Regions from separate parts of the Granulicatella elegans genome, predicted to be linked through region 2. Evidence: riboswitches for the same ligand, from Rfam matches in the RefSeq annotation. Region 2 holds a riboswitch; each other region holds the start of a gene.
What was found. A riboswitch is a leader RNA that binds a small molecule or an ion and turns the genes downstream of it on or off. The one in region 2 is predicted to bind thiamine pyrophosphate.

Region 1 (7,045 bases), 460 kb from region 2:
TACCCCGCTCGCTTTTTCTCCACATACATTAAAATAAGTAATCGCTCCAATCGTCGCTTCTAGTGGTTTAATTCCACTTCCTAAACCACCTGTAATTAAAGCTCCCACTACATCTCCTGTACCGGTGAATAATTCTAAAGAATTCACTCCATTTTTTAGGCAAAAACAGTTTGAATCAGTAACGACTAAGTCTTGTTCACCTGTTGCTAGAAAAACTGTTTGAGGGTAAGTTTGAGCTAACTTTCTTAATGCGTAAGCCAATTCTTTTAATTCCATCAAACTTTGGTCTTCCTTAGCACTATCGACACCTTTGGCACTACTTTTTAGTCCAGCTAATCGTCTCATTTCTGAAATATTTCCCTTTACAACGGTAACACCAATGTCTAATAAACTTTGTACTAAAGTAAGACGATTGGATAGCCCTACTATTCCAACAGCATCTACGACAATTTGTTTTTGATAAGTATTCGCAAGTTTTGCGGCTTTTATAATGCAAGCTTCTTTTTGTTCTGTTAAATGTCCTATATTTAGCAATACGGCGGATGAAACTTGAATAACCGATTCAATTTCTCGTTCATCTTCTGCCATAATTGGTTTTGCCCCTACATATAATAATACATTTGCCACTAATTCCTTTGTAATCCCATTCGTGATGCAATGAATCAGAGGACGTTGTAAAGGAAATACTTTTTCTAAAACTTTTCGCATAATGGACATTCCTTAGTTGGCGCAAATAATTTTTGAATACGTTGGATAGTTGATACGTTTTTTAATTTTGCCCAAACTAACCAAGCAATCGTTGAACCAATCATCGCTCCCCCACAAAAACGTGGTGTATAAACAAACCAGAATAAACCAGTTGTTGTTCCAGTAAACCAAACCATTACAGGATAAGATAATAAAGAACCAATTAATCCTGTTCCAATAAATTCACCAATCATCGCTCCATAGATTTTCTTAGTCATTCTTGCTCCAATCCCAGCTAATAACGCTCCAAATACTGCACCTGTTAATGCTAAAGGTGGAATTGCTAATAAAGTCATACGTAGAATCGCTGTTAAAAATGCCATAGCTACTCCGTATACTGGTCCCATTAACATTGCTGCAATGACATTAATCGTACTAGACATTGGTGCCATTCCTTCAATACGCATTAATGGGGATAACACCACATCTAACGCTACCATCATTGCTAAAAACATCAATTTTTTATTTCTATTCATTTTTCTAACCTTCCTAGCCTTCTAATTTCCACATTTCGTGTGTATATGCCATTTCCCAAAATAGGTACTCAAATTGGCAACTACGATAAAATGCCTCTATCATTTCTTTTTTTGTTTGTTCTGTTGCTTCTTCATACAATCGTTCGATAATACCACATTCATATTGAACGGCTTCTTTACTATCTTCACCCGCATACGTCATAATCCATCGTTGATACATTTCATGAGGGGAACCTTGTTTCATTAATTGTTCCCCAATGGCTTGATATAACCACGGACAAGGTAACATTCCTGCACAAGCTACAACAACATTTTTTTCTGTTAATTGTCGATACAAATGCGATACATAATGATAAGCAGTTGGAGCAATCGGTGTATTTTTGATTTCTTCTTCATCGATTCCCAATTCTTTAAAAAATTCTTCTCGAATTAATTGTTCTCCTTGTGCTAAATGTTCAGAATTGCGTCTCATCAATTCTTTGACTTCTGCATCATCAGATGCATCAGAAATGATTTGATATAATTTACTAAAATGTTCTAAATAATAACGATCTTGTAATAAATAATAACGAAATATCGAATCACCTAATGTCCCATCTTGTAAACCAGTTACAAATGGATGCTCAAAACTTCCTTGCCAATAACGTTTAGAAACTTCCATGGCTTTTTCTGTAAATGTCATTTTCCTACCTCCATAACCATCCAATACTATTTCCTACTACAAATAATAAAATCATCCATCTCAAAGCTTTACCATCATTTTTCCAAATAATCGATGGTATTCGTTTTCCTTTTTCATCAAATCCATGGCTAATCATCGCTTGTTCATATTGCTCTTGTAAGTGATAAGCTGTAAAAATGACCTTAATATAATACAAGCTTGACCAAAAATATAAAGGACGGCCTCTTAATTGACTCGCTTCCTTCATTTGCACAACTTCTCTTCGAATATATGGAAAAGCATGAATAATCACTAATAAACCATAGACAAAATGAGGAGGAAGACCTTTTTGCTCCAAGACTAATAATAATTCTTCCAAATCCACACTAAAGGCTAATAGAAATCCTAATAAAGCAAATGCAAATGTTCTTGTAAACATCACTGAAGCTAACTCTAGATGAATTCCTTGAACACGGATTGACCAATAACTCCCAATCGCTGGAAATAATGGAACAATGATGGTCGCACCAATAACGCCCCACTGCTTTTTCCAAAGAAGATACAAGAATCCAACCACTAATACAAAAATATTTAAGACATTCGAAGGAACAAACGATAATTCAATCGTCACTATAATTAGAAAAAGAGAAAACGCTAAACTTTTAGACTGTTTTTCCATCTTGAATTCCCCCTTTTTTCAATGTCTGTTCAGTAATTTGAATATGATGCTGACTCACACCTTCTAGAGGGGCTAATCGATGAGAAACGACTAATAATTGTTGTTCATGTGTTTGTTGATTCCACTTCATCCATTCTCCCATCAATTGGCAACTTTTTTTATCTAAGCCAGTAAAAGGTTCATCCAATAATAAAAATGGAATCTCCAAACTTAGCATACAGATTAGCTGAATCAGCTTTTGTTCTCCACCACTTAAATACATCAAACTTGTATCCAATTTTGAACCTAATGGAGTTTCTGTGAGTATTCGTTCTTGCCATTCTTGAGTATGAACAAATCTCTTCATTCCAAAATTTAATTCATCCTTTGGCATTAAAGTAACAAATTGATGCATCGCTTCTTGAACAGTCAGCGTTAACCATTTGGAACGATTTCTCTTTGTGATTTTTTGCCCTTCATACAAAAAATTACCCTTTACTTTGGACAATTGAACCATCGCTCTGAGTAAAGTTGATTTTCCAACACCATTATCTCCCGTTAACGTCGTAATCCCTTTTTCTAAAGAAAACTGTGGAATCGACCATAAACCTTCTTTTATAACATTTTGAAAGGTAAAAAACTTCTCTGTAGAAGCTCCGACTTGTTCTAATGGAATCATTGAATGATTCGACAAGGTACTAATCGGAACCGTCTGCAAACTCCCTTCATGAATATGTAATACACGACTAACATATTCGCTGTAACCATTTGTATCATGATCACTGACAATAACTAATTTTCCTTTTTTAGAAAGCTCAAATAATAATTTCATTAAGGAACGTCTACTATTCTCGTCAACACTAGCAAATGGCTCATCTAATAATAAAATTGGTACATCCATTGCTAATAAAACTGCAATCGTAGAACGTTGTTGCTCCCCTCCAGATAATTGAACAAAAGGTCGATCTAATAAATGTTGGGTTACTGTATCCATCGTAACGTGATGAATTCGATCTTGAATTTCTTCAAAATCATACCCTAAGTTTTCAAGAGTAAACGTTAATTCGCTCCGTAAATTTTTCATCGTAAATTGACGATAAGCTTTTTGGAATACAGTTCCGGCAATTGTTGCTCTTTGAACAGGTGTCATGGAAGAAATATCTTTTCCTAACAAGGAACATTGACCTTCAAAAACCATCGGTTTAATGCCTGATAAAAATTGAAACAGAGTTGATTTTCCACTCCCCGTATCTCCTGTTAATAAAATGAATTCGCCCATTTCTATTTGGCAATGAAGTTGATGAAGAATGTTAGTTTTCCCTTGCCAAACACTGACACCTTCTAAAGTGATTCCATTCATTGATTAATTTCCTCTTGTAGCTTTTACTTTTTCTAATAAGTTCATTACAATTTTTACAAATACTACACCAAAAACAAAAACAGAAATAAAACGAACAACAATTAATGCCACTAAAAATCCTAAAGAATAAGCGCCATATCCTAATTTAAAATACTCATAAAGAAAGCTAAAGACAACTGTACCAATCGCACCTAATGTAAGTGAAAAAGTATCATATCGCTTATAACCCGTTGCAAAAAATCCAACTTCTGTTCCTAAACCTTGTACAAATCCAGAAACTAAGACACCAACTCCAAAATGAGAACCCATTAACATTTCAGCTAAAGCAGCTAACATTTCTCCAAGAGTCGAACTTCCCTTTTTCTTCAACAGTACCCCAATCATTGGAGCAGCCATCGTCCATAATCCAAATAAAATTTCATTCGCAAAAGGTTGATACCCTCCAGGCGTTAATGCCACTTCCAATGCGACATACAAAAATCCTGCTCCCATAAATACGCCCCCAAAAAGAAACGCTAATAATGCCATTAAAATGACATCCTTCAAACTCCATTTTTCCATAAAAAAACTCCCTTCGTTTTCAAAACAAAAGGAGGCTCATTCACTAACATAATGAACATAAGCAATGGAAACTAAATCTTTGACTTCCGACATCAAAACAGCCTAAAAACACTATCTTTTATATCGAGCAAACAAATCATTAGAAAACATTACTATTGTAACATTCCACATTTTCCTTCGCTGGTACTATCCAGATCAGGTTCAATGGGTATAATCTCAGCCAATTGGCACCCCAAATGTTTTGGTTTTATTAAATTTTCTTTTATCATATCATATTTGAAATCAATTTCAACTTATCTGCTTAAAAAACATTTACGCTTCAGACGTAAGTAAACGCTATCAAATTTAGGGTTGATTTTTTTCCTAATGAGTGCTACTATAGTGACATAGAAATCTGAGATGTGCGCGGTATTTACTATGTGTTGACCGAACAATTAATGACTATTTAGGGATTCAGGTTGTTGTTATGGATAACAAGCCATTGCACTTGGAAGTTAAGAAGTAACTCATAGAAGCCCACCTGCTTAGAATGCGGGTTCAAAACTATCAAATACATCAAACGGCATCACCGGAAATCTATCAATAAAGTTTTTACTTTGGACCACTCTTTCGAGTGGTTTTTTCTTTATGAAACCCCTTTAAAAACTATTTCAGAGTGGTATAATAAAGATATAAAGATGAAGGAGTGATTGTTATGTTCCATGAATATTCAAAAATTTTAGTTCCGGTAGATGGATCTAATGAAGCTAGATTAGCTTTTGAAAAAGCAATTGAGGTCGCTAAAAGAAATCGTGCTCAAGTTTTAATTGCTCATATTATTGATACACGAGTCCTTCAAACTCCTACTGGTTTCGAAGGAAATTTTAATGAAGAAATTCAAAGACAAACAGAAAATTTATTCCAAGAATATCGTCAGTATGCCCAAGAACATGATTTTAATGATATCGATTTTGTTTTAGAATATGGTTCACCAAAAGTTTATATTTCTAAAAATATTCCAAAAGATTATCAAATTGATTTAATTATGATGGGTGCTACAGGACTAAACGCAGTCGAACGACTATTTATCGGTTCTGTATCAGAATATGTCATCAGAAACGCCAGTTGCGACGTCTTAGTAGTTCGCACCGACCTAGAAAACCAACGTCAATAAAAGTATAAAAATAAAAAACAGGAAAGACTCTCCTATTAACAAGGAACTTCCCTGTTTTAATTTTTATGCAATATAGTTTTCAACGCAACTTACATGAGTGACACTTAAAAAGTATAGAAAAAGAGAACAAAAAAGACTTCTCGTAATAGCTCGCGTAATCGAGACCTTAGGCTCGATTTTTAGCCATGAGATTCGCTTCGCGAAGCTGCTGGCGTCCAAGCTATTACAATTGTAAGTCTTTTTTGTTCTCTTTTTCTATTACTCTCCATTAACGGTTTTTTGAATCCAACTGGATTGTCACTGGTCCGTCATTTAGTAACTCTACTTTCATATCCGCACCAAACTGACCCGTCTCAACAGGAATCCCAGTATCTCTTAACAAACCATTAAACTGCTCAAACATCTCAAGCGCAACATCCCCAGGAGCCGCCTTTGAAAACGAAGGACGATTCCCCTTCCTCGTATCCGCATATAAAGTAAACTGCGAAACCGATAAAATCTCACCGCCAATATCCTGAATACTACGATTCAACTTACCCTCTTCATCTTCAAAAATTCGCATCTGAACAATCTTACGAACAAGATATTCCATATCTTCTTTTGCATCATCATGCGTTACACCCACTAATAAAAGAAAACCACGTTGAATCTTTCCAATGACTTTCTTCTCAACTGTAACACTCGCATGAGAAACACGCTGTAAAACAACTCTCATAACTCTTCCCTCTTTCTCGCATCCGATTATGAAATCACACGACGAACACTATAAACATCAGGAATTTGATTAATCTTCTTCACAATAAACTCTAATTGCTCCGTATTATGAATCCCAATATTAACCGTAATCGTAGCCATCTTATTAGAATTCACTTTCCCATTCACAGAATTTAAAGATTTCGTAATACTATTGATAACATTTAATACCCTCATTCAATAAACCATTACGATTGTATCCTTCAACGACTAATTCCGTATCATATTGTTGCTTAGAATTTCCTGTATCTTCCCATTCTACATCAATTAAACGAGTTTGTTGATCTTGTTGAACTTTAACATTCGGACAATCTTTACGATGGACAGAAATACCACGCCCCTTTGTAATATATCCAACTATTTCATCCCCAGGAACCGGATTACAACAACGACTTAAACGAATTAATAAATTATTAACGCCTTCAATAATAACACCATTTTCATGTTTAATACTCATTTTTTGAGTATCTTTCCGTTGAATTTTCTCAGACATTTGTTCAAATGCTTCTTCTTGCATTTTTTGTTTTTCAATTTCTCGACGTGCTTTATCCGTTAATCGATTCGCAACTGTTTGAACAGAAACTTCTCCAAATCCAATTCCAGCAAATAAATCATCTTCATTCGCAAAATTAAATCGGCTCAAAATTTCTTTTAATTGTGTCTTCGTTAAAAATTC
Region 2 (7,045 bases):
ATAATAAGCTAAGTCCCCGATAGCATAAATGTATTCTTCTCCATCTACTTGCATGAATTCATTTACGACTAAACGACCTGCACGAGCAGATTTGAATCCAAATACTTCAGATTCAGTATTCGCTTTAACACCAGCTGTCCAGAATAATGAGTAAGTTGGAATAACAGTCCCGTCTACTAAACGAATGCTGTTTTCTTTTACTTCTTCAATTCCGTTGCCTTTAATCACTTTAATGCCACGGCTAGTCATGAATTTCTCAGCTTTAGCAGCATCTTTTTCATCCAACATATTTAAAATCGTTGGAACGGCTTCAACGATGTATAGTGAGAATTCACTTTCATCTAAGTTATATTGTTTTGCTAACACTGGAACCCAGTCCATAATTTCACCGACTAATTCTACCCCAGTAAATCCAGCACCACATACTGTAAATGTTAATAAAGCACGGCGTTTTGGAGTTACATGCTCTTTCGCTGCACGTTCTATACAGTGAATAATGTGTTCGCGCATTTTAATCGCATCTTCCATTGACCATAATGTAAATCCGTGTTCTTTCACACCTTGTACACCAAAGTCATTCGCTTCTCCGCCCATACCGATTACTAAATAATCATATCGGAAAGATTTATAAGTTGTTGATACAACTTTTTTAGTTTTATCTAAGCTTACTACTTTGTCTGTTACTAATTGAACATTTTTTGAACGAGCAAATAATTTTTGTAAATCATATTGAATTGATTCTGGTTCTACACGACCTCCAGCTACTTCATGTAACTCCGTCATGTATGTTAAATATGGATGTTTGTCAATTAATGTAATTGTAACATCTTTATCTTTTCTGAAATGACGTGATAATTTCTTCGTTGCTGCTACTCCTGCAAATCCTGCACCGATAACAACAATATTTTTTTTCGTCATTAGAAATCCCCTCTCATTTTATAAATTTTTCACTTAAGCATTATAGTATAAAATCCATGTTTTGTCTAATTTATTTTTAACTTTTCATAAATTTTTATAAATTTTCACAAATTTACATTTCCTGTTTTTCACGATAATTTTTTTAATATCTTCACATGATTTAATGCATAATTTGCCGCAATCCCAATCGCAATACCTGCAAAAATTCCTACAATCGACATGGCTGGTAAATATAAAAGTACTGTCCAAGATTTTGCGATAAAACTCGCAATCACTAATTGCCCAAAATTATGTAAGATTCCTCCTGTCGCACTCACACCAATCAGACTCACACGTTTTGGACCTAATTGTTTAATCAGTAACATTCCTAACAAACTAAACGTAGCACCAGCACTACTGTACAATAAAGTAGAGAAAGTCCCCCCTAACAAAGCTGCTAATAATGTTCTGAGTAACACTACTAATACCACTTCTTGTAAGGACAATGTATATAAACCGATGACCGTAATGATATTCGCAACTCCTAATTTAGCTCCTGGTGCAAACGCAAAAGGAAAAGGAATCGCTTGTTCTAGCAAACTCAAAATAATTCCTTGAGCTGTTAATAACGAAATAAATAACATTTTTTTCAACGTTAAATTTTGTTTCATTTATCTACCTCCTCTCTTCAAACTCGTCTTATAATTGTACCATAACTCTCAAAAATCTTAAAAAGATATCTAAAACCGAACACGAAAATGCCCCAAAAGCAGCTTTTATTCTTACTTTTGGGGCAGTACGCCAGTTATGAACGACGCATCAATAAATTTCTCTTCCATTCCATCACTTTTGGTGCAACATCTTGGAATATTGTAAACCAAAAGCGATTAATCGGTAAATCAAATTCTCCAATATACTCGACTAATATTGGGGCAAAAGACTGTTTGAATTTTGTAATACCCGTATGATCTTCCGCATTACTTGAAACACCAAACATATCATAGTGGCGAATACCTTTTTCATCATACAGTTGTTGCATAATCCATGTTTGCAAAGCTTTATTTGCATTTAAGCCTGCATCATCTGTAATATTCGCTCCATATAAATAATACGCCGTTTCTTTATACGTTGCGACAAATGCACCGCTTAAGACTTTTCCATTTGGATATTCTTTACATAACGCTTCTAACTCAACCACTTCTTGTTCATATTTTGAAATATTTTTCAACAAGCTTTCTCTTTGATTCAATAAATTAGCTCTCTTTTTCTCATTTTGAGTACTTTCAACTTGTGACGCAATTTTTTCCACCTCTGCTTTGGCTTGGTGAATTCTATTTTCTGTTGATTCTTTTGCGACATGATAATCAATTTTTGCAAAATATAAATCCATCATATCGTGAGTATGTAATGTTTCATAAATCGTTGTTAAATACTCTTTACTTCTCGCAATATATTGATCACGCTCAGCAGTAATACGATTTAACACTTCATAATCATCAATATCTTCGATACTCCCTTTATAACAAACAACTCCACGTTTTTGTGCCATTGTGACTTTATATCTTTCCTTAGAAGAGAAAGTGTCTAAAATCCCTTTCCCTTTATCTTCCAGTTCAACAATCATCGTCATTCTTGGTTGAATGCCATCAAAACCTAAATCTAGTGGCTGACTTACAAATCCTGATTCTAACAATAATTGACGAACGGATTCTTGATTGATTCCATCTTCTACAATTGAAAAGTCATTGCATCGTTCTCTCCACATAATTTCTGGGTCAATTTTCAACCCAAACACTCGTTTTTGTTTTAAATAAGCCTTCAAAGCTTGAATCACTTCTTTAAATTGTTCTGCATGATGATAATCCGTCACAATTCCTCTAGGAGCATACGCTAAATATCTTTTCACAACAGGAAGGGCACGATATAAAATCATCGTCGCTGCAACTGGTTCATCTTGATCATTCATCACAAAAAGAATGTCATTACTCCATTCTCCTCTTGTTTTCACTTCTCCCCATTCCGGAGTTTGAAAAAGAGTACAATTTCCTTGAGTTTGTAAAAACTCATGATATTCTGCAATAGAATTTCTCATATCTTTAATATACATCTCTAACTTCCTCTCACGTGTTGTCATTAAATAGTATGACACTTATATAGTGGATTGTCAAAAAATGTTGGAAGGGATGTTGTTGAATTTTTCCTTATAAAAAAACCGAGCTTTCGCTCGGCTTTTCTCATCTATTAAAACAGTTTTAAATATTGATCTAATTCCCATTGTGTGACTTGTGAACGATACGCTGCCCATTCGAATTTTTTCGCTTCTACAAAGTTGCTGTAAATATGTCCACCTAATGCATCTTTTACAACTGTGTCAGCTTTCAAGCAATCAATTGCTTCTGCTAAACTACTTGGAAGATCATCAATTCCTACTTCTTTTCTTTCAGCTGTTGTCATTGCATAAATATTGCGATCAACTGGATCAGGAACTGGTAATTTTTCACGAATTCCTTCTAAACCAGCACGTAAAATAGCTGCCATTGCTAAATAAGGATTTGCCACTGGATCCACACTTCTTAATTCGATACGAGTAGAAAGTCCTCTTGCTTCAGGAATACGAATTAATGGAGAACGGTTTTGAGCTGACCATGCAATATATACAGGCGCTTCATATCCTGGCACTAAACGTTTATAAGAGTTGACTGTAGGATTACAAATCGCTGTTAAAGCTTTCGCATGTTTCATAACACCTGCAATGAAATAACGACAACTATCACTTACTCCATGTTCATCCGTTGGGTCATAGAAAGCATTATTCCCTTCTTTATCAAATAATGATAAATTGAAGTGCATTCCACTTCCTGCAATTCCAAACACTGGTTTTGGCATAAAGGTTGCATGCAATCCATGTTTGCGTGCAATTGTTTTGACGACTAATTTAAAGGTTTGAATATTATCACAGGCTGCTACTGCAGGAGCATATTTCCAGTCAATTTCATGTTGACCTGGTGCTACTTCATGGTGACTGGCTTCAATGTCAAATCCAATTTTTTCTAATTCTAGTACAATTTCACGACGACATTCTTCTCCTAAATCGACTGGAGCTAAATCGAAGTAACTTCCTTGGTCATTTCCTTCAAGCGTTGGTTCTCCATTTTCATCTAATTTGAATAAGAAGAACTCTGGCTCTGGTCCTAAGTTAAAATTAGAAAATCCTAAGTCTTCCATTTCTTCTAAAATACGTTTTAAGTTTGAACGTGGATCTCCCGCAAATGGTGTTCCATCTGGTTTATATACATCACAAATTAATCGCGCGATTGTTCCGTGTTTACTACTCCATGGAAATACAACCCACGTATCTAAATCAGGATATAAGTACATATCACTTTCTTCAATACGAACAAAACCTTCAATAGATGAACCATCGAACATCATTTTATTCGATAATACTTTTTTTAATTGAGTAATTGGCACTTCCACATTTTTAATCGTTCCTAAAATATCCGTAAAAATCAAACGTAAATAGCGAACGTCCATTTCCTCAACTTGTTTTAAAATTTCTTCTTGTGTGATTGTCATCTTTCTCCACCCCTATAGTAATTTCTCTTGTCCAGATAATCTTCCAATATGCATAATTTCGTTATATAAAATTCGTCGAACGTCTTCATCCGTTAAACCATCATTTGATGAAGGTTTTTCTAACGGATTCTTTTTCACATTCGAATAAATTTTTTGAATCGCAACAATGGTCAATCCATCTGCCAAGTAGTCTTTGATTTCTAATAATCGATCTACATCGTTTAACGAATACATTCTACGATTAGTGTCTGAACGTTCCGGTGAAACTAAACGTTGTTCTTCATAGTAGCGAATTTGTCTTGCTGTTAAATCCGTTAATTTCATGACTGTTCCTATTGGAAACACTGCTAAAGAACGTCGTAATTCCTTTTCTCCCATCGTCAAACACCTCTCTTATCCTATATGATAGCTGTATTGTAAAAATAACGCACATAAAAGTCAAGGATTCTCTTACTTTTTATGTTATATTTTCTAACATGATTTTCTTTTCAATAAAAAAGACTAGGTTTCCCCATCCTTTCCATTTCGTTATTAGTTTTCAGTTCCCAAAACTTCTTTAATTAATGCTAATTTTGCCCATTGTTATTCTTCAGTTAAGATATTTCCTTCTTCAGTGGAAGCAAATCCACATTGAGTACTTAATGATAATCTCTCTAATGGAATATATTGGATCGCTTCTCTAACTAACGTAATGACATTGTAACTGACGGATCCGTTATTTTCACACACTAATTTAATATCGATATCTATAGTTTTTAACTATGTTAAAATGCTAAAAAAACTCTTATAGAACATCCATTCTACAAGAGTCTTTCTATATGCAACTTATTTTTCTTTATAAATTTTTGGAGATTTCAATAATAAAATTGCTACCACAATTGTTACAATGAGCGTTTGCAATCCAGCAACTCCATTAACAGTGAAAGAATACCAATATGGAGATACTCCTTCTGGTGCATATTTCCCCCAGAATAAAAATCCTGCTACAAAATGCCAAAAATAGCGAATACCAACACCGATGATCGAAGAAATAAAAATATAAACAATTGCTAACGCTTGTTTTTCACTACGAATAGCAGATTGGAATTGATGATGAAGTAATCCAGCAAATCCCATCACTCCAAACGCAACAATATATTCTAAAAGTACTTGAGAGAATGACAAGTAAACAACTTTTCCAAGCACAAAATGTAAGATTCCCCACACTAGACCTGAAAATAGCGCTGGATACAATCCTCTACGCAACGCGAACACTACTAAAACAATCGCACCAAACGATGGAGAAAACCATCCCATAAAATGAGGAATAAATGATAACGCCATCGCTAAAGCTGCAACAATTGCTCCCTCCACCCATGCAATTCTTTTGATTGACATAAAAAAGCCTCCTTGTTTTTTTACAAAGAGACCCTGTTGCAGACAATAATTCATACAATCCCTACGCACGTATTAACGTAACAGGTTCTAAGAGTTTGTAAACACATCTCAGCCAACGGCACCTCTTTGTATCTTTTTTTGAAATATGAATTTAGTATACGCCCTTATAAAGATAGTTTCAACACTGATTTCTTCATAAACAGTCTATTTTCTTGAAATTTCCTTAATTTTTATAGGTCTTCGGAATATATAGTGGAATTACTTTCTTAATAGTTTAAAAACAACTGGTGTTTAAATCGGATTTTCTGGTGGGATGTTAGGATAATCAATAGTATTATATAAAAGTATCAATCACATACGAGTGATACTTTAGGAAAAAAATAAAATAGTCCAATTTACTTGACCGTGTACTATGGTACATGGTTTATAATATTCAGGGGGTGAAATAAGATGATTTATCGCATTAGTGAGTTTGCAGATAAATGTGGAGTTAATAAAGAAACGATCAGATATTACGAGCGAAAAAATTTATTACAAGAACCTCACCGAACGGAAGCTGGTTATCGGATATATTCATATGATGACGTTAAGCGTGTTGGGTTTATTAAACGAATACAGGAACTTGGTTTCTCTTTAAGCGAGATTTATAAATTACTTGGTGTTGTAGATAAAGATGAAGTTCGTTGTCAAGATATGTTCGAATTTGTTTCTAAAAAACAAAAGGAAGTGCAAAAACAAATAGAGGATTTAAAACGAATTGAAACTATGTTAGACGACTTAAAACAACGATGTCCAGATGAAAAGAAATTACATTCGTGTCCAATAATAGAAACATTAACATGAGAGATTAATTAACGAAAGGAGCTTTTTTATGAATAAATTTAAGGTAAACATTTCAGGAATGACTTGTACGGGTTGTGAAAAACACGTAGAATCAGCACTTGAAAAGATAGGTGCTAAAAATATTGAGTCTAGTTATCGTCGTGGTGAAGCAGTATTTGAACTGCCCGATGATATTGAGGTTGAAAGTGCAATAAAGGCGATTGATGAAGCAAATTACCAAGCCGGAGAAATTGAAGAAGTATCATCACTAGAAAACGTGGCGTTAATTAATGAAGACAATTATGACCTTCTTATTATTGGTTCTGGTGCTGCTGCCTTTTCTTCGGCAATTAAAGCTATAGAATACGGTGCA
Region 3 (7,045 bases), 270 kb from region 2:
CACAATGATCGCTAAAGCAATCATCAACCACATTTGTTGTTGTGTAATCGTCACGATAGAACCAAATAAAAATTGATCAACACTAATCGTTGAACGCCCTTTTTGGAAATTCATTAAAATTAAGGCAATTGCCATCCCACCGGACATTAATATCGCAACGCTCACTTCTGAATAACCTTTAAAGTATTTTCCAATTACTTCTAATACAATGGCTGCTAAAACTACCACTACCAAAGTCATAAAGGTAGGATTGTAGCCTAATAATAAACCTAGAGAAACCCCCACTAAGGAAACATGCGATAATGTATCTGCCAATAATGACTGTCTTCTTAAAATTAAAAACAATCCCAAAATTGGCGTAATCATCGCCATTGCTAATCCTGTGATGAATGCTCTTTGCATGAAACCATAGAAAAACATCTCCATGGAGAATCCTCCTTTCTCATCAAATGAATATGTTTATCCACATAATGTTCCAAATCTTCTTCTTCATGCGTCACCATTAAAATTGCTTTTCCATGATGGGCACAACTATGATGTAAGAGATGATAGAAACGTTCTCTACTTGTTTTATCCATTCCTGCTGTTGGTTCATCTAATACAAATAAGTCTGGATCTGTCGCAAAAATACGTGCTAAACAAATTCTTTGTTTTTGACCACCTGATAATTCTCCAATTCGTTTATCACGTTCATCCCACATTCCAACAGATTTTAAGGCTTTTTCAATATGTTCATGGTCTTCTTGATCTAATCGTTGAAACCAGCGACCTTGTTGGTAACGACCTGAAGCAACTAATTCATAAACGGTTGAAGGAAATCCCACATTAAAAGAAGAAATTTGTTGTGGGGCATACCCAATCGATAAAGTTTCTCCTTGTGTATTAACGGTTGCGATTGTTGCTTTTCCTTGTTTTGGAGTTAATAATCCTAAAATATTTTTTAATAAAGTGGATTTTGCTGCACCATTTTCGCCTGTTAAAATGACAAACTCTCCCGGTTCAACGGTAAAACTAATGTTTTCTAAAACGGGTTCATTATCATACGAAAATGATAAATTCTCAACTGAAACGTAACTCATGCTAACTCCTTCCTTTTCTAAATCGTAGTAATTCTTTTTTATATACGTTTGTTAGGATAGCATATTTTAGTACGAATAATCAAGAATTTACGATACTGTTCACGAAATTTATAGACAAAAAAGTAGGCAATGACAATTGCCCACTTTTAATTGTTTATTTTAAAGTTGCTAAATGATCTTTTAATCGTTTGATCACTTTTTGCTCATAATCTGTACGAACTTTTTGAGAAATTTCTGTCGTTTTAAATGGTAGACTTCCTGTTTTCTGAATATAAGAATCATCCACAAAGATAAAATGTCCAGAATCTCCTAATCCCACACCAAAATATTGATCTTTATAAGATTTTCCAGAATTTACTCCAGCAACACTTTGAGCGTAAACATTTTCTTGATGATTTAATAAGAATAATAAAATAGATTCTCTTATTTCTGTACGAATTTTGAAATAATCTTTATTTTGGAAATCAATACTAATTTCACTTTCATAATACTGAGTTCCTTTTTCTTTCGCATTATCTCCAGAAGTTAATAATCCATATTGCTCTACTACTTTATTAATAGCATGAGCATCATGACCTTTTCCATCTAAAACAAATCTACCATCATTCATATATTCTTTCGCAATTTTTTTGAAATCATCACCATTGTTTCTGTCACTTTTACAGGAGATAATTTCATTTATTGACGAACGGGATTCATTAAAGAAGCTGCGTAAAGATTTAAAGATTGTTTCACTTCTTCAGGCATTGTACGTAAATTATATTTTTCTAATAAAGTAGTAGAAATATTACCTATATCCTTTTTATTTTCTTTTTGTAACTCTTCGCTTAAAGATTTTAATTTTTTAATATTTTCCTTAATTTTTCCTTTATAAGAAGAACCATATTCCATTAAATATTTTACATAAGAATCATTAATCGTAATAGAATCTTCTGATTCTAACCATTGAATCGCTTGTTCTAAAGCTTTTTCTCAGCTTGTTGTGTTTGAGGAGAATTGCCAAATTGTCTTTTAGCTTTTTTAACTTCTGTCTCTCTTATTTTTCCATCAGATTTTAAATAATACCAAAAATCATTTTCTTTAATCCAACCTTGTTTTGAAGTTTCTTCTGCATGTACAGCAGTAAGACTTGTTAACGCGACTGTTGTTAGTAATGAAATAACTGTTTTCTTGTTCATAAAGATCCTCCTTTATTTCTACTGTTATTGTACAGAATCTTCTGTAAAAATTAACTAATATCCTAAAAAGAGAAACTCCACTCTCAGGCACAACTCTGATAGTGGAGAAAAAGGGAAAACACACCAAAATGATGGCAACAATTTGGTGTTTTACTTCAATTCGAAAGCACATGTTTCCTGTTAACAGAAACAATCCGTTAAAACTATATAAAAATCCCCTCTTGTTATTACAAACAAAAAGGGAATCATCGCATAATCATAGATTGGAATAAAATACTAGTTTAAAAACTGTAAGTTACCCTTTTTCTATACTTGATCGTCATTTTCCTTCGCTGGTATTATCCAGAACAGGTTCAATGGGTATGATCTCAGCCTTTCGGCACCCCAAATGCTTCTCTATTGAATTGAGTTCAGTATAGCATGTTTCCTCTAAGAAGAAAAGTTATCTAAACTACTTTTATGAATGAATATGATGATTGTAAGCAAAAATTACTAATTGCGTACGGTCTCTCAAAGCTAATTTTGATAAAATTGTACTAATATTATTTTTAACGGTTCCTTCAGATAAAAATAATGCTTCTGAAATTTCTTTATTATTTAACCCTTGAGATACAAGTCGAATCAATTCAATTTCTCTATCCGTTAATCCGAATGAAGAAATATCCATTTTTTCGATAGTAGTCGGTGCTTTTGGTTGCATGACTAATTTTTCAGAAACTGTCGCATCCATCACTACTTTTCCAGATAAAGCCACTTTAATCCCATCATAAATAGCTTCATAACTACTATCTTTTAATAAATAACCTGAAGCTCCATATTGCATCGCTTCTATAATATATTCTGTATCTTGAAAGGTTGTCACCATTACAATCTTCACTTCTGGATAAGCTTCTTTAATCAGTTTAGTTCCTTCAATTCCCGTACTTACTGGCATATGAATATCCATTAATACAACATCTGGAACTTCTTTTTTACAACATTCAAATGCTTCTCGTCCATTTCCAGCTTGATGAATGACTTCAATATCTGGATAAGTTTCTAGCATAATTTTTAAACCTGAACGAATTAATTGCTCATCATCTACTAGCATCACTTTAATTTTTTCAGACATTGGTTTCTCCTTTCAATTTCATTTGTACTGTAAATCCTTGTTCAGTATTTTTGATTTCTAATTGCGCTTGTTGTTCATGCAGTCGCTCTTCTAACACTTTTAATCCGCCTTCTAGTGAAATAGCTGAAGAGCCCACTCCATTATCCATAATCGTTACAATGAGTTCATTTGCAGAATACATCATTAATAGCGTAATTTTAGTTGCTTTTCCATGACGAATTGCATTTGTCGTTGCTTCCTGCACTCCTCTAAAAATCGTCAACTCTTGCCCTTTAGTAAGTTGAATCGTTGGCTTATTTTGTCTAAATACAAATTCCACTCCACTATGTTGTTTTGTTTCATAAATAAATTCTTCTAAAGCTACATTCAATTGTTGTTTCGTTAATTGTTCTGGTTTTAAATCATGAACTACAGTACGCACTTCTTGTAACCCTTTAACTGCAAATTCTCTTAATTGTGCGCTCATTTGAGAAACTTGTGGACTATTTTCTTCACTTAATTTACTAATCGCTCCTAGTTGAATAATAATCGTTGAAAGACTATGTCCAACTGAATCATGAATTTCTCTTGAAATACGATTTCTCTCTTGTAAAGTATATAATTCCTTCATTGTTCCCATTGTATATTGGGCTTGTTGCAATTCTTTTTTCTGCTCGAACAATTGATTTTCTTGCTCTTTCAATAAATTTCCTTGGTCATTTAACTTTAAAACAAGCTGTGCACCATAATAAAATAATACATTTCCAAAAATCATTACCGAAATCGCCCACCATTGTTGCTGCTTAATCCCTAATATAATAACTACTAGACTAATCATCCCTTGAAGAATAATCGCATACATAGATGAAAATCGAAAACTAATTTCGAAACATAATAAAAGCATTAAAGTAATAAAAATATTCCCTGTAAAATAACAAAATAGCAAAATAGCTGTTCCTTGAGCTAAAATTGCCCAAGGATATTGAATCGAATAATAATCTAATTGGGCTACAACAACAATAACAAGAAATAGAAGCAAGTGATAAGCATTCACTGGATGATATAATGCCCACTCTACAAGAGCTGTTATTAACAAGCCATAGCGAATTAAAAATTTTAATTGATTTTCTTGAATCATTTTCATGCTAGGAACCCTCTAGCTACTAAAAAAATCATCGCAACACTATTACTTACAAAATGCATTAACATGGATGCCGCAACATTATCCTCATAATAGCGATACATTCCGACTAAAGGAATCGTTAACGGAACATACATCAAAGCAGCATTCCAATCAATTCCACCACTATTTGAAATCGAATGCAGTAAAACAAAAAAGAAAATAGAAATTCCCGTTAAAATCCAAGAATTCATTTTATCTTTAAAAGCTCCAATAATCGCTTCCCTAAATACTAATTCTTCCACAATCGGTGCAACCACACAGGTTAAGATTAGCATTAATACAAGAGATGTAGAATTTAATAATGATTCAATATTAGCTTGATTATCTGTTTGCTGTAATGGAACAACAAGAGCTACAAACATAGTCAGTACAACTCGAACTACATAACCAATCGCAATATCGCGAACAAATCTACGCTTTACTAAATTTTCAAACCCTCTTTGAATTACTTCTCGATAAGACCAAACTGCATACATTGCTGTAATCAATTGAACTAAAATATATACTTTTCTGTCCACATGTAATGTACCATCTTCAGCTTGTGTTAGAAAAAATCGAGGAACAATCATTAAATTAGAAAAATAAACAAACCATAATAATACTGCTTTCTTCTTCATCCTTTACCTCCATTAATGGAAATCTTTATGTTCTAAACTATAAATTTTTTGAATTTCACCATCATGCCATACAACACCATGTAAAGCTCCGCCAAATACAGCTCCGCCATCCATGCCGATTTTTCCATCCTGTTGCCATAACTTCATATAATCTCCATCTTCATTTAAACCTTTTAATGGAGTATGACCAAAAATAATCGTTTTTCCAGTTGTATTTTTTCCAGTATGGAAAGGTTCACGAATCCAATAAAAATCTTTTGGAACAGTGTCTAACCAATGATCTAATCTTAAATCAACTCCAGCATGAACAAATAAGACATCCTCTTCATCAATATATAAAGGACGTTCTCTTAATAAAGATATTAACTCAGGATATTGTTCTTTTACCAATTCGCAATCTTTTAAAGAATCTATTTCTGTATCGACTGGACGATTTAATAAATGGTTAATAGTTGTATTTCCATTATTTCTCATATAATGATCAAAACGCTCTTCTGGATTATCAATCCATGCTAAGAACATGACTTCATGATTTCCCATTACATACCAAGCATTTTTTTCTTTTACATACTCCATTGCAGTTAAAACACTTTTTTTATTATTAGGGCCTCTATCAATTAAGTCACCAAGGAAAACTAATTGTTGAGTACTTTCATCCCAATTTTTTAACATTTCATCGAGCATTTTATCCTCTCCATGAACATCTCCAATAATAAAATAAGTTTTTTTCATATATTTCTACAACTCCTCTTTAAACATACGATGATTATACCATACTACAAAGTTTCAAAAAAGCTTGTAGAATCATGTAGGAAGTAGCTAAAACAAAAAAAAGACTGGTATTCACCAGTCTCACTTAATTTTATATTTTTATGTAAGCTACTTGCCGGGATTGAACCGGCGACCTCCACCTTACCAAGGTGACGCTCTTCCGACTGAGCTAAAGCAGCAAGTTGCTGAATTTTGGGTAAAAAAAAAGAACTCCGCAAGTAGGACTCGAACCTACGACATCATGATTAACAGTCATGCGCTACTACCAACTGAGCTATTGCGGAATATTTGAAAAGCGTGGCAACGTCCTATCCTCACAGGGGGAAACCCCCAACTACTATCGGCGCTAAGAAGCTTAACTTCTGTGTTCGAGATGGGAACAGGTGTATCCTTCTTGCCATCGTCACCACACTTCTCTCTTGAAAAAGCTCTCGCTCTCTCAAAACTGAATCTATATCCAATTCCTTCCTCATTTACCTTCAACCTTGGTTAAGTCCTCGACCGATTAGTACTAGTCCGCTCCATGCCTCACGGCACTTCCACTCCTAGCCTATCTACCTGTTCGTCTCTCAGGGGTCTTACTCACTTAAAATGATGGGAAATCTCATCTCGAGGGGGGCTTCACGCTTAGATGCTTTCAGCGTTTATCCCGTCCACACATAGCTACCCAGCGATGCTCTTGGCAGAACAACTGGTACACCAGCGGTGTGTCCATCCCGGTCCTCTCGTACTAAGGACAGCTCCTCTCAAATTTCCAACGCCCGCGACGGATAGGGACCGAACTGTCTCACGACGTTCTGAACCCAGCTCGCGTACCGCTTTAATGGGCGAACAGCCCAACCCTTGGGACCGACTTCAGCCCCAGGATGCGATGAGCCGACATCGAGGTGCCAAACCTCCCCGTCGATGTGAACTCTTGGGGGAGATAAGCCTGTTATCCCCAGGGTAGCTTTTATCCGTTGAGCGATGGCCCTTCCATTCGGTACCACCGGATCACTAAGCCCGACTTTCGTCCCTGCTCGACTTGTTGGTCTCGCAGTCAAGCTCCCTTCTGCCTTTACACTCTTCGAATGATTTCCAACCATTCTGAGGGAACCTTTGGGCGCCTCCGTTACACTTTAGGAGGC

Region 1: it holds a riboswitch for thiamine pyrophosphate, as region 2 does, so the genes downstream of both, LK443_RS08345 (ECF transporter S component) here and thiT (energy-coupled thiamine transporter ThiT) in region 2, are expected to answer to the same signal.
Region 3: it holds a riboswitch for thiamine pyrophosphate, as region 2 does, so the genes downstream of both, LK443_RS02640 (hypothetical protein) here and thiT (energy-coupled thiamine transporter ThiT) in region 2, are expected to answer to the same signal.

The regions. Positions count from the first base shown of each region.
Region 1 covers NZ_CP085953.1:1,678,738-1,685,782, forward strand. The annotation lists gene LK443_RS08320 (hydroxyethylthiazole kinase) at 1-708, opposite strand, end outside; gene thiW (energy coupling factor transporter S component ThiW) at 693-1,223, opposite strand; gene tenA (thiaminase II) at 1,237-1,905, opposite strand; gene LK443_RS08335 (energy-coupling factor transporter transmembrane component T) at 1,910-2,563, opposite strand; gene LK443_RS08340 (ABC transporter ATP-binding protein) at 2,547-3,902, opposite strand; gene LK443_RS08345 (ECF transporter S component) at 3,906-4,463, opposite strand; TPP riboswitch at 4,619-4,708, opposite strand; RNA gene ssrS (6S RNA) at 4,852-5,042, shown strand; gene LK443_RS08355 (universal stress protein) at 5,158-5,616, shown strand; gene dtd (D-aminoacyl-tRNA deacylase) at 5,885-6,331, opposite strand; partial or broken gene LK443_RS08365 (RelA/SpoT family protein) at 6,358-7,045, opposite strand, start outside.
Region 2 covers NZ_CP085953.1:250,314-257,358, forward strand. The annotation lists gene LK443_RS01320 (NAD(P)/FAD-dependent oxidoreductase) at 1-918, opposite strand, end outside; gene LK443_RS01325 (Gx transporter family protein) at 1,047-1,568, opposite strand; gene LK443_RS01330 (lipid II:glycine glycyltransferase FemX) at 1,703-3,004, opposite strand; gene glnA (type I glutamate--ammonia ligase) at 3,139-4,473, opposite strand; gene LK443_RS01340 (MerR family transcriptional regulator) at 4,486-4,851, opposite strand; gene thiT (energy-coupled thiamine transporter ThiT) at 5,299-5,850, opposite strand; TPP riboswitch at 5,892-5,986, opposite strand; gene merR (Hg(II)-responsive transcriptional regulator) at 6,301-6,693, shown strand; gene merA (mercury(II) reductase) at 6,722-7,045, shown strand, end outside.
Region 3 covers NZ_CP085953.1:516,491-523,535, forward strand. The annotation lists gene LK443_RS02620 (metal ABC transporter permease) at 1-426, opposite strand, end outside; gene LK443_RS02625 (metal ABC transporter ATP-binding protein) at 375-1,079, opposite strand; gene LK443_RS02630 (hypothetical protein) at 1,234-1,689, opposite strand; gene LK443_RS02635 (hypothetical protein) at 1,758-1,970, opposite strand; gene LK443_RS02640 (hypothetical protein) at 2,039-2,257, opposite strand; TPP riboswitch at 2,565-2,654, opposite strand; gene LK443_RS02645 (response regulator) at 2,715-3,368, opposite strand; gene LK443_RS02650 (sensor histidine kinase) at 3,361-4,491, opposite strand; gene LK443_RS02655 (CPBP family intramembrane glutamic endopeptidase) at 4,488-5,147, opposite strand; gene LK443_RS02660 (metallophosphoesterase family protein) at 5,160-5,879, opposite strand; tRNA gene LK443_RS02665 (tRNA-Thr) at 6,025-6,097, opposite strand; tRNA gene LK443_RS02670 (tRNA-Asn) at 6,129-6,202, opposite strand; rRNA gene rrf (5S ribosomal RNA) at 6,214-6,329, opposite strand; rRNA gene LK443_RS02680 (23S ribosomal RNA) at 6,404-7,045, opposite strand, start outside.